2 regions of the Streptomyces sp. NPDC039465 genome follow, and region 1 is predicted to be linked to the other one. Evidence: predicted binding sites of a transcription regulator. Region 1 holds the regulator's gene; the other holds the start of a gene.
What was found. Region 1 encodes HrcA, which represses chaperone genes, less so after heat shock. Its sites were predicted from a motif close to TTNGCACTCNGNNNNNCNGAGTGCNAA; they were not measured.

Region 1 (4,782 bases):
AGCCCCCGGCAGGGTTTCGGGAAGGGGCGGGGTGGGGGAGAAACCCCGCCCTCAGCCCCCCGGCGCCGTGACGAAGTCGATCAGCTCCTCCACCCGCCCCAACAGCTCCGGCTCCAGGTCCTTGTAGCTCCGCACCCGCGAGAGAATCCCCCGCCACGCCGCCCCCGTGTTCCCCGGCCACCCCAGGGCCTCGCACACGCCCGTCTTCCAGTCCTGGCCGTGCGGCACCCGGGGCCAGGACGGGATGCCCAGGGACGAGGGCTTCACGGCCTCCCAGACGTCGATGTACGGATGGCCGACGATCAGGACGTCGTCGCCGGAGACCTGGGCCGCGATGCGGGACTCCTTCGAGCCCGGCACCAGGTGGTCCACCAGGACCCCCAGGCGCGCGTCCGGGCCGGGGGCGAAGTCGGCGACGATCGACGGGAGGTCGTCGATGCCCTCCAGGTACTCGACGACCACGCCCTCGATCCGCAGGTCGTCGCCCCAGACCTTCTCCACCAGCTCCGCGTCGTGCCGGCCCTCCACATAGATGCGGCCCGCACGGGCGACACGCGCGCGTGCCCCCGGGACCGCGATCGAACCGGAGGCCGTACGGGCCGGGCGCGCCGGCGCCGCCGCCCCCGTCGGGCGGACCAGCGTGACGACCTTGCCCTCCAGCAGGAATCCGCGCGGTTCCATCGGGAACACCCGCTGCTTGCCGAACCGGTCCTCCAGGGTCACCGTCGGACCCTGCGCCGTCTTCTCCGTACGGATGACCGCGCCGCAGAAGCCCGTCCCCACCTCCTCCACCACCAGATCGACCTCGGCGGACACTTCGGGAACGGCCGACGGCCTCTTCCAAGGGGGCGTCAGATCAGGGCTGTAGCTGCGCATTTCGCCGACGCTACGACACCGCGAAGCGCCTCGCCAGCTCATCGCGCTGCGCCCGTACGAACGCCGCGTCGACGACCGCGCCGTGCCCGGGGACGTACACCGCCTCCTCGCCGCCCAGGGAGAGCAGGCGGTCCAGGGCGGCCGGCCAGCGCGACGGGATCGCGTCCGGGCCCGCCTGGGGCTCGCCCGACTCCTCCACCAGGTCACCGCAGAAGACGACCTCAGGGGAGCCGGGGACCAGCAGCGCCAGATCGTGGCCCGTGTGTCCGGGGCCGACGTTCGCCAGCAGGACCTGGCGGCCGCCCAGGTCCAGCGTCCACTCGCCCGACACCACGTGGTGCGGCGCCACCAGGACGCCCGTCGCCTCCGCCGCCTCTGCGGCGTCGAGACCCTGGCGTACCGCGTCCAGGCGCAGCGCGTCCCGCTCCCGGCCCCGCAGCAGCGTGTCCATGCCGACCGCGCCGTACACCTCCACCCCCGAGAACGCGGCCGTCCCCAGGACATGATCGAAGTGGGGGTGCCCCAGTGCGATGTGCGTCACTTTCCGGCCGGTCATCGCCTGCACCTGCGCGCGCAGCTCGGCGCCCTCCCTGAGGGACGAGCCCGTGTCGTACAGCAGCACCGCGGCGTCGCCGACGACCAGTCCGACCGTCGCGTCCCAGACCGGGAGGCGCCTGCGGCCCACCCCGTGGGCGATCCGCTCCCACCCGAACTCTTCCCAACTGACGTCCATACCGAGACGCTATCGGCAACGACCAGCACCGTCGCGTGATTTCCGCGCGCCACCCTGACCGGTCGGACGTGCCGCCGGTCTCCTTGCCAGGAGCGCCGCCCCCCGCCGTACACTGACCGGGGGATGCTGGCACTCGGACAGGGTGAGTGCCAGGCGAACGACTGGAACGACCGGAAACCGCAGCTGGAGGTGAGCGCGATGCTCAGCGAACGCAGACTCGAAGTGCTCCGCGCCATCGTCCAGGACTATGTCGGTACCGAGGAGCCCGTCGGCTCCAAGGCGCTCACCGAGCGCCACGCCCTGGGCGTCTCCCCGGCCACGGTCCGCAACGACATGGCCGTCCTGGAGGACGAGGGATACATCGCCCAGCCGCACACCAGCGCCGGGCGGATCCCCACCGACAAGGGCTACCGCCTCTTCGTCGACAGGCTCGCGGGCGTCAAGCCGCTGTCGACGCCCGAGCGCCGGGCGATCCACAACTTCCTCGACGGCGCCGTCGACCTCGACGACGTCGTCGGACGCACGGTCCGGCTGCTCGCGCAGCTGACCCGGCAGGTCGCGGTGGTGCAGTACCCCTCGCTGACCCGCTCGACCGTGCGGCACGTGGAACTCCTCTCGCTCGCCCCCGCCCGGCTGATGCTCGTCCTGATCACCGACACGGGACGGGTCGAGCAGCGCATGATCGACTGCCCGGCCCCGTTCGGCGAGACCTCTCTCGCCGATCTGCGGGCCCGGCTCAACAGCAGGGTCGTCGGCCGCCGCTTCGCGGACGTGCCGCAGCTGGTGCAGGACCTGCCCGAGTCCTTCGAGACGGAGGACCGCGGTACGGTCTCGGCCGTGCTGGCCACCCTGCTGGAAACCCTCGTCGAGGAGCACGAGGAGCGGCTGATGATCGGCGGCACCGCCAATCTCACCCGCTTCGGACACGACTTCCCGCTGACGATCCGGCCCGTGCTGGAGGCGTTGGAGGAGCAGGTCGTCCTGCTGAAGCTGCTCGGCGAGGCCAAGGACTCGGGCATGACCGTACGGATCGGGCACGAGAACGCCCATGAGGGCCTCACGTCCACGTCCGTCGTCGCGGTCGGCTACGGTTCGGGCGACGAGGCAGTCGCCAAACTCGGCGTGGTCGGACCGACCCGCATGGACTACCCCGGAACGATGGGAGCGGTACGCGCAGTGGCACGTTACGTCGGACAGATCCTGGCGGAGTCGTAAGTGGCCACGGACTACTACGCCGTACTCGGCGTACGCCGCGACGCATCGCAGGACGAGATCAAGAAGGCGTTCCGGCGCCTCGCCCGCGAGCTTCACCCGGACGTGAATCCGGACCCGAAGACGCAGGAGCGGTTCAAGGAGATCAACGCCGCGTACGAGGTCCTCTCGGACCCGCAGAAGAAGCAGGTCTACGACCTCGGCGGGGACCCGCTCTCCGCGTCCGGCGGTGCCGGTGGCGCCGCGGGCGGCTTCGGGGCCGGTGGCTTCGGCAACTTCTCCGACATCATGGACGCCTTCTTCGGCACGGCGTCGCAGCGCGGGCCGCGCTCGCGTACGCGCCGCGGCCAGGACGCCATGATCCGCCTGGAGATCGAGCTCAACGAGGCGGCCTTCGGCACGACGAAGGACATCCAGGTCGACACGGCCGTCGTCTGTACGACCTGCTCCGGCGAGGGCGCGGCGCCCGGTACGTCGGCGCAGACGTGTGACATGTGCCGCGGCCGCGGCGAGGTGTCCCAGGTCACCCGGTCCTTCCTGGGCCAGGTCATGACCTCCCGCCCCTGCCCCCAGTGCCAGGGCTTCGGCACGGTCGTGCCGACCCCGTGCCCCGAGTGCGCGGGCGACGGGCGCGTGCGCTCCCGCCGGACCCTCACGGTCAAGATCCCGGCCGGTGTCGACAACGGCACCCGTATCCAGCTCGCAGGCGAGGGCGAGGTCGGCCCGGGCGGCGGCCCCGCCGGCGACCTGTACGTCGAGATCCACGAGCTGCCGCACTCGGTCTTCCAGCGGCGCGGCGACGATCTCCACTGCACGGTCACGATCCCGATGACGGCGGGCGCGCTCGGCACGAAGGTGCCGCTGGAGACCCTGGACGGCGTCGAGGAGGTCGACATCCGGCCCGGTACGCAGTCGGGCCAGTCGATCCCGCTGCACGGCCGCGGCGTCACGCACCTACGCGGCAACGGGCGCGGCGACCTCATCGTCCACGTCGAGGTCATGACGCCGTCGAAGCTCGACCCCGAGCAGGAGCGGCTGCTGCGGGAGCTGGCGAAGCTGCGCGGCGAGGAACGGCCGATGGGCCAGTTCCAGCCGGGCCAGCAGGGCCTGTTCTCGCGCTTGAAGGATGCGTTCAACGGGCGGTAGCGCGCCCGGCCGGGGGTCCGGGGGTCGTCCCCCGGGTCAGCACGGTCAGCCGGGGCGGCAGGGCCTGTTCTCGCGCTTGAAGGATGCGTTCAACGGGCGGTAGCCCTACCCGCTCCTCCTACGGCCCCGCCGTCCGGTCCGCCCGGGCGGCGGGGTTCGTCGTGCCGGGTGATGCGGGGGCTGTCGGTCCGGCGTGACACCATGCCTGCATGTCCTCCGCACTGAACGATCTCTGTCGTCATCCGATCGTGCAGGCCCCCATGGCGGGTGGCGCTTCCGGTCCGCAGCTCGCGGCCGCCGTCTCCGAGGCCGGCGGGCTCGGTTTTCTCGCCGCCGGGTACAAGACCGCCGACGGCATGTACCAGGAGATCAAGCAGGTCCGCGGGCTGACCGGTCAGCCGTTCGGGGTCAACCTCTTCATGCCGCAGGCCGGCCAGGCCGACGCCTCCGCCGTCGACGTGTACCGGCATCAGCTCGCGGGCGAGGCCTCCTGGTACGAGACGCCGCTCGGCGACCCCGACTCCGGCCGCGACGACGGGTACGACGCCAAGCTGGCCATCCTCGTCGAGGACCCTGTCCCCGTCGTGTCGTTCACCTTCGGCTGCCCGACCCGGGAGACCCTCGACGCCCTCGCTCGCGTGGGCACGTACACCGTCGTCACCGTCACCAGCCCCGAGGAGGCCCAGGCGGCCCACTGGGCCGGGGCGGACGCCGTCTGCGTGCAGGGCGTGGAGGCCGGCGGCCACCAGGGCACCCACCGCGACGACCCCGCCAGCGACCGCGCGGGCGTCGGCCTGCTGTCTCTGGTCGCGCAG
Region 2 (4,782 bases), on a different contig from region 1:
CTCGCCCTTGCCCGGCACGGCGGGTATGCGGGGGAGTATCGCGTCACGCGCCACCACCCGCGCCCCGGCGGCCGCCGCGACCTCGGCCGTACGGTCCGTGGAGCCCGAGTCGACCACCACCAGCTCGTCCACGAGCGGCACGGCCGGCGACATCAGCTCACGCCGGATCACGGCCACGATGTCCCCGACCGTCGCCTCCTCGTTCAGCGCAGGCAGGACGACACTGACCGTCGTGGCGCGCTTCGCCGCCAGGATCCGGTCGAGCGGACGGTCGGCCACCGACCAGGACCGCCGACCGAGCCAGCGCTCCACCTCTTCCAGCAACGTGATCTCCATCTCGCGGATCGGACGACCGTCTCAGCCGCCCGGGGGTTCGGTTACAGTCTTGAACAACGCGGACGGCCGTCGCATGTCGGGGTCCCCGCGCCACACAACCGAATACCGCTCATCCAGAGGGGCAGAGGGAAACGGCCCGTTGAAGCCCCGGCAACCCTCCAGTCGGTCTCGTCGCGCGACACAACGCGCCAGCGAGGCTCCCGGCTAGGGAAGGTGCCAAATCCGTCTCACGACGACGTTCGTCATGAGAAAGATGAGGAGAAAGGGCCTCGCCTCCATGGCTGTACAGACTGTTTCCGCCACCCAGACCGTCGATCTCGGTCCCGCTTCCGGCCTCTCCTGTCGGGAATGCGGCGAGCAGTTCCCACTCGGTCCCATCTTCGCCTGCGAGCTGTGTTTCGGCCCGCTCGAAGTCTCCTACGCCCTCCCCCTCGGCGACCCCGAAGGCCTCCGCAAGCGCATCGAGGCCGGTCCCGACAACATCTGGCGCTACGCCCCCCTGCTGCCCGTCCCCGCCGACGTCGCGCAGAAGCCGAACCTGAACCCCGGCTGGACCAAGCTCGTCCAGGCCGACAACCTCGCCCGCGAACTGGGCATCGAGCCGGGCAAGCTCTTCGTCAAGGACGACTCCGGCAACCCCACGCACTCCTTCAAGGACCGCGTCGTCGCCCAGGCCCTCGAGGCCGCCCGCGCCTTCGGCTTCACCACCCTCTCCTGCTCCTCCACCGGCAACCTCGCCGGCGCGGTCGGCGCCGCCGCCGCCCGGGCCGGCTTCCGCTCCTGCGTGTTCATCCCGCACGACCTGGAGCAGGGCAAGGTCGTCATGGCCGCCGTCTACGGCGGCGAGCTCGTCGGCATCGAGGGCAACTACGACGACGTGAACCGCTTCTGCTCCGAGCTCATCGGCGACCCGGCCGGCGAGGGCTGGGGCTTCGTCAACGTCAACCTGCGCCCGTACTACGGCGAGGGCTCCAAGACGCTCGCGTACGAGATCTGCGAGCAGCTCGGCTGGCGGCTCCCGGACCAGATCGTCATCCCGATCGCCTCCGGCTCCCAGCTCACCAAGATCGACAAGGGGCTCCAGGAGCTCATCAAGCTGGGCCTGGTCGAGGACAAGCCGTACAAGATCTTCGGCGCCCAGGCGGAGGGCTGCTCGCCGGTGTCGGTCGCCTTCAAGGCCGGCCACGACGTCGTACGGCCCCAGAAGCCGGACACCATCGCCAAGTCCCTGGCGATCGGCAACCCGGCGGACGGCCCGTACGTCCTGGACATCTGCCGCCGCACGGGCGGCGCCGTCGAGGACGTGACCGACGAGCAGATCGTGGCCGCGATCAAGCTGCTGGCCCGCACCGAAGGCATCTTCACCGAGACCGCGGGCGGCACCACCCTCGGCGTCGCGCAGAAGCTGATCGAGTCCGGGGCCATCGACCCGTCCCTGACCACGGTGGTCGTCAACACGGGTGACGGCCTCAAGACCCTCGACGCGGTGGCCCCGACGACGGGTATGACCGCTGTCATCCGCCCCAACCTGGACTCTTTCCGAGAGGCTGGCCTCGCATGAGCGTCAACGTCCGCATCCCCACCATCCTCCGTACGTACACCGGCGGCCAGGCCGAGGTCCCGGCCGAGGGCGCGACCCTGGCCGAGGTCATCGCGGACCTGGAGAAGAACCACACCGGCATCGCCGCCCGCGTCCTCGACGACCAGGGCAAGCTGCGCCGCTTCGTGAACGTGTACGTCAACGACGACGACGTCCGCTTCGAGCAGGGCCTTGAGACCGCGACGCCGGACGGCGCCGGCGTGTCGATCATCCCCGCGGTCGCCGGCGGCTGCTGAACGACCCGATTTACGGAATTGCCCCCTCCACCGGAAGTGGAGGGGGCAATTCTGCATGGTTGAACGCGGTAGAGTTGGGGAAGTCCCCTCCGCTGCTTGTGCCAGCCGCATATGAGAATGCGCTCGCACGCGATAAGAAGCAGCCAAAGTGTTCGATCGTTCTGCGCCATATGCGCCCTTTGCCTGGCCCGACTTGCCCCGTAAGTCAGTGAATTCTCCTGAATTCGCCGTTCGGCCACGCTCAGATTTCTCGTCCGATTGACCTGTTGCAGACGGCAGTTGGGCAGATACATTCAGCCGCGGTCGACGCGTTCGAGCCCACTCCTGTCGGTGGGCGAGGTCTGACCCGGGTCCGCGAAGTGCGGTCCTGCGCAAGGGCCAGTAATAGGGGAGTTAGGCATGGCTCAGGGCACCGTCAAGTGGTTCAACGCGGAGAAGGGGTACGGCTTCATCGCGGTCGACGGTGGTGCGGATGTTTTCGTCCACTACAGCGCGATCCAGATGGACGGGTACCGCACCCTTGAAGAGGGTCAGCGAGTCGAGTTCGAGATCTCGCAGGGCCAGAAGGGTCCGCAGGCTGACATGGTCAAGCTCGCCGTCTGAGCGCGGCGCGATTCGGCCACGGCACACTCACGCCGAGGGGCTCGTATCCCGGGGGACACCCAGGGGGGTACGGGCCCCTCGCGCGTTCCCGGACGCCCGACGGGAACACGCCCGCGGCCCCTCCCGATCCTTGGTAGGCGCTTGCACTCTCCTATGCCGAGTGCTAATCATTGGCGTTAGCACTCTGAAGGTGAGAGTGCTACCGAGGGACCGGGTCGGTGAGGTCCGCACGCCGCGTGGGGCAAGGAACCACAGGCACGCAGACCGTCCGTCGCGGGCGCAGGCGCGGTCCAGGAGCGTTATCCACCCCATGTCCGGGAGGACCACTTCACATGGCCAAGATCATCGCGTTCGACGAGGAGGCCCGGCGCGGTCTCGAGCGCGGCATGAACCAGCTCGCCGACGCCGTCAAGGTCACCCTTGGCCCCAAGGGCCGGAACGTCGTCCTTGAGAAGAAGTGGGGCGCCCCCACGATCACCAACGATGGTGTCTCCATCGCCAAGGAGATCGAGCTCGAGGACCCGTACGAGAAGATCGGCGCCGAGCTGGTCAAGGAAGTCGCCAAGAAGACGGACGACGTCGCCGGTGACGGTACGACCACCGCGACCGTCCTCGCCCAGGCGCTCGTCCGCGAGGGCCTGCGCAACGTCGCCGCCGGCGCCAACCCGATGGCCCTCAAGCGCGGCATCGAGAAGGCCGTCGAGGCCGTCTCCGGCGCCCTGCTCGAGCAGGCGAAGGATGTCGAGACCAAGGAGCAGATCGCTTCCACGGCCTCCATCTCCGCCGCCGACACCCAGATCGGTGAGCTGATCGCCGAGGCCATGGACAAGGTCGGCAAGGAAGGCGTCATCACCGTCGAGGAGTCCCAGACCTTCGGTCTGGAGCTGGAGCTCACCGAGGGTATGCGCTTCGACAAGGGCTACATCTCGGCGTACTTCGCCACCGACATGGAGCGTATGGAGGCGTCGCTCGACGACCCGTACCTCCTGATCGTCAACTCCAAGATCTCCTCCGTGAAGGACCTCCTCCCGCTCCTGGAGAAGGTCATGCAGTCGGGCAAGCCGCTGCTGATCATCGCCGAGGACGTCGAGGGCGAGGCCCTGTCGACCCTGGTCGTCAACAAGATCCGCGGCACCTTCAAGTCCGTCGCGGTCAAGGCCCCGGGCTTCGGCGACCGCCGCAAGGCCATGCTGAACGACATCGCCATCCTCACGGGCGGCACGGTCATCTCCGAGGAGGTCGGCCTCAAGCTCGAGAACGCCGGCCTGGACCTGCTGGGCCGCGCCCGCAAGGTCGTCATCACCAAGGACGAGACCACCATCGTCGACGGTGCCGGTGACAGCGACCAGGTCGCCGGTCGCGTGAACCAGATCCGCGCCGAGATCGAGAACTCCGACTCGGACTACGACCGCGAGAAGCTCCAGGAGCGCCTCGCGAAGCTGGCCGGCGGCGTGGCCGTCATCAAGGCCGGCGCCGCGACCGAGGTCGAGCTCAAGGAGCGCAAGCACCGCATCGAGGACGCCGTTCGCAACGCGAAGGCGGCCGTCGAGGAGGGCATCGTCGCCGGTGGTGGCGTGGCCCTGCTCCAGGCCTCCTCGGTCTTCGAGAAGCTCGACCTGAGCGGCGACGAGGCCACCGGCGCCAACGCCGTGAAGCTCGCGCTGGAGGCCCCGCTCAAGCAGATCGCCGTCAACGGTGGTCTCGAGGGTGGCGTCATCGTCGAGAAGGTGCGCAACCTGCCCGTCGGCCACGGCCTGAACGCCGCGACCGGTGAGTACGTCGACATGATCGCCGAGGGCATCATCGACCCGGCGAAGGTGACCCGCTCTGCCCTGCAGAACGCCGCCTCCATCGCCGCGCTGTTCCTCACCACCGAGGCTGTCATCGCCGACAAGCCGGAGAAGGCCGCCGCGGCCGCTCCGGGCGGCATGCCGGGCGGTGACATGGACTTCTGATCCTCCGGGATCGGATCCGTCCGACGGTCCGAGGGCGGCACCCCTTCATGGA

Region 2: groL (chaperonin GroEL) is a predicted target of HrcA. The motif match lies at 2,916-2,942, and genes of this name have one in related genera.

The regions. Positions count from the first base shown of each region.
Region 1 is NZ_JBVKAP010000001.1:802,551-807,332, reverse strand. It holds gene ACZ7LT_RS03785 (DUF3097 domain-containing protein) at 52-876, opposite strand; gene ACZ7LT_RS03780 (MBL fold metallo-hydrolase) at 887-1,609, opposite strand; gene hrcA (heat-inducible transcriptional repressor HrcA) at 1,808-2,824, shown strand; gene dnaJ (molecular chaperone DnaJ) at 2,825-3,967, shown strand; gene ACZ7LT_RS03765 (nitronate monooxygenase) at 4,177-4,782, shown strand, end outside.
Region 2 is NZ_JBVKAP010000007.1:486,237-491,018, reverse strand. It holds gene ACZ7LT_RS25065 (glucosyl-3-phosphoglycerate synthase) at 1-324, opposite strand, end outside; SAM riboswitch class I at 443-596, shown strand; gene thrC (threonine synthase) at 581-1,897, shown strand; gene ACZ7LT_RS25055 (MoaD/ThiS family protein) at 1,894-2,172, shown strand; gene ACZ7LT_RS25050 (cold-shock protein) at 2,572-2,775, shown strand; gene groL (chaperonin GroEL) at 3,108-4,730, shown strand.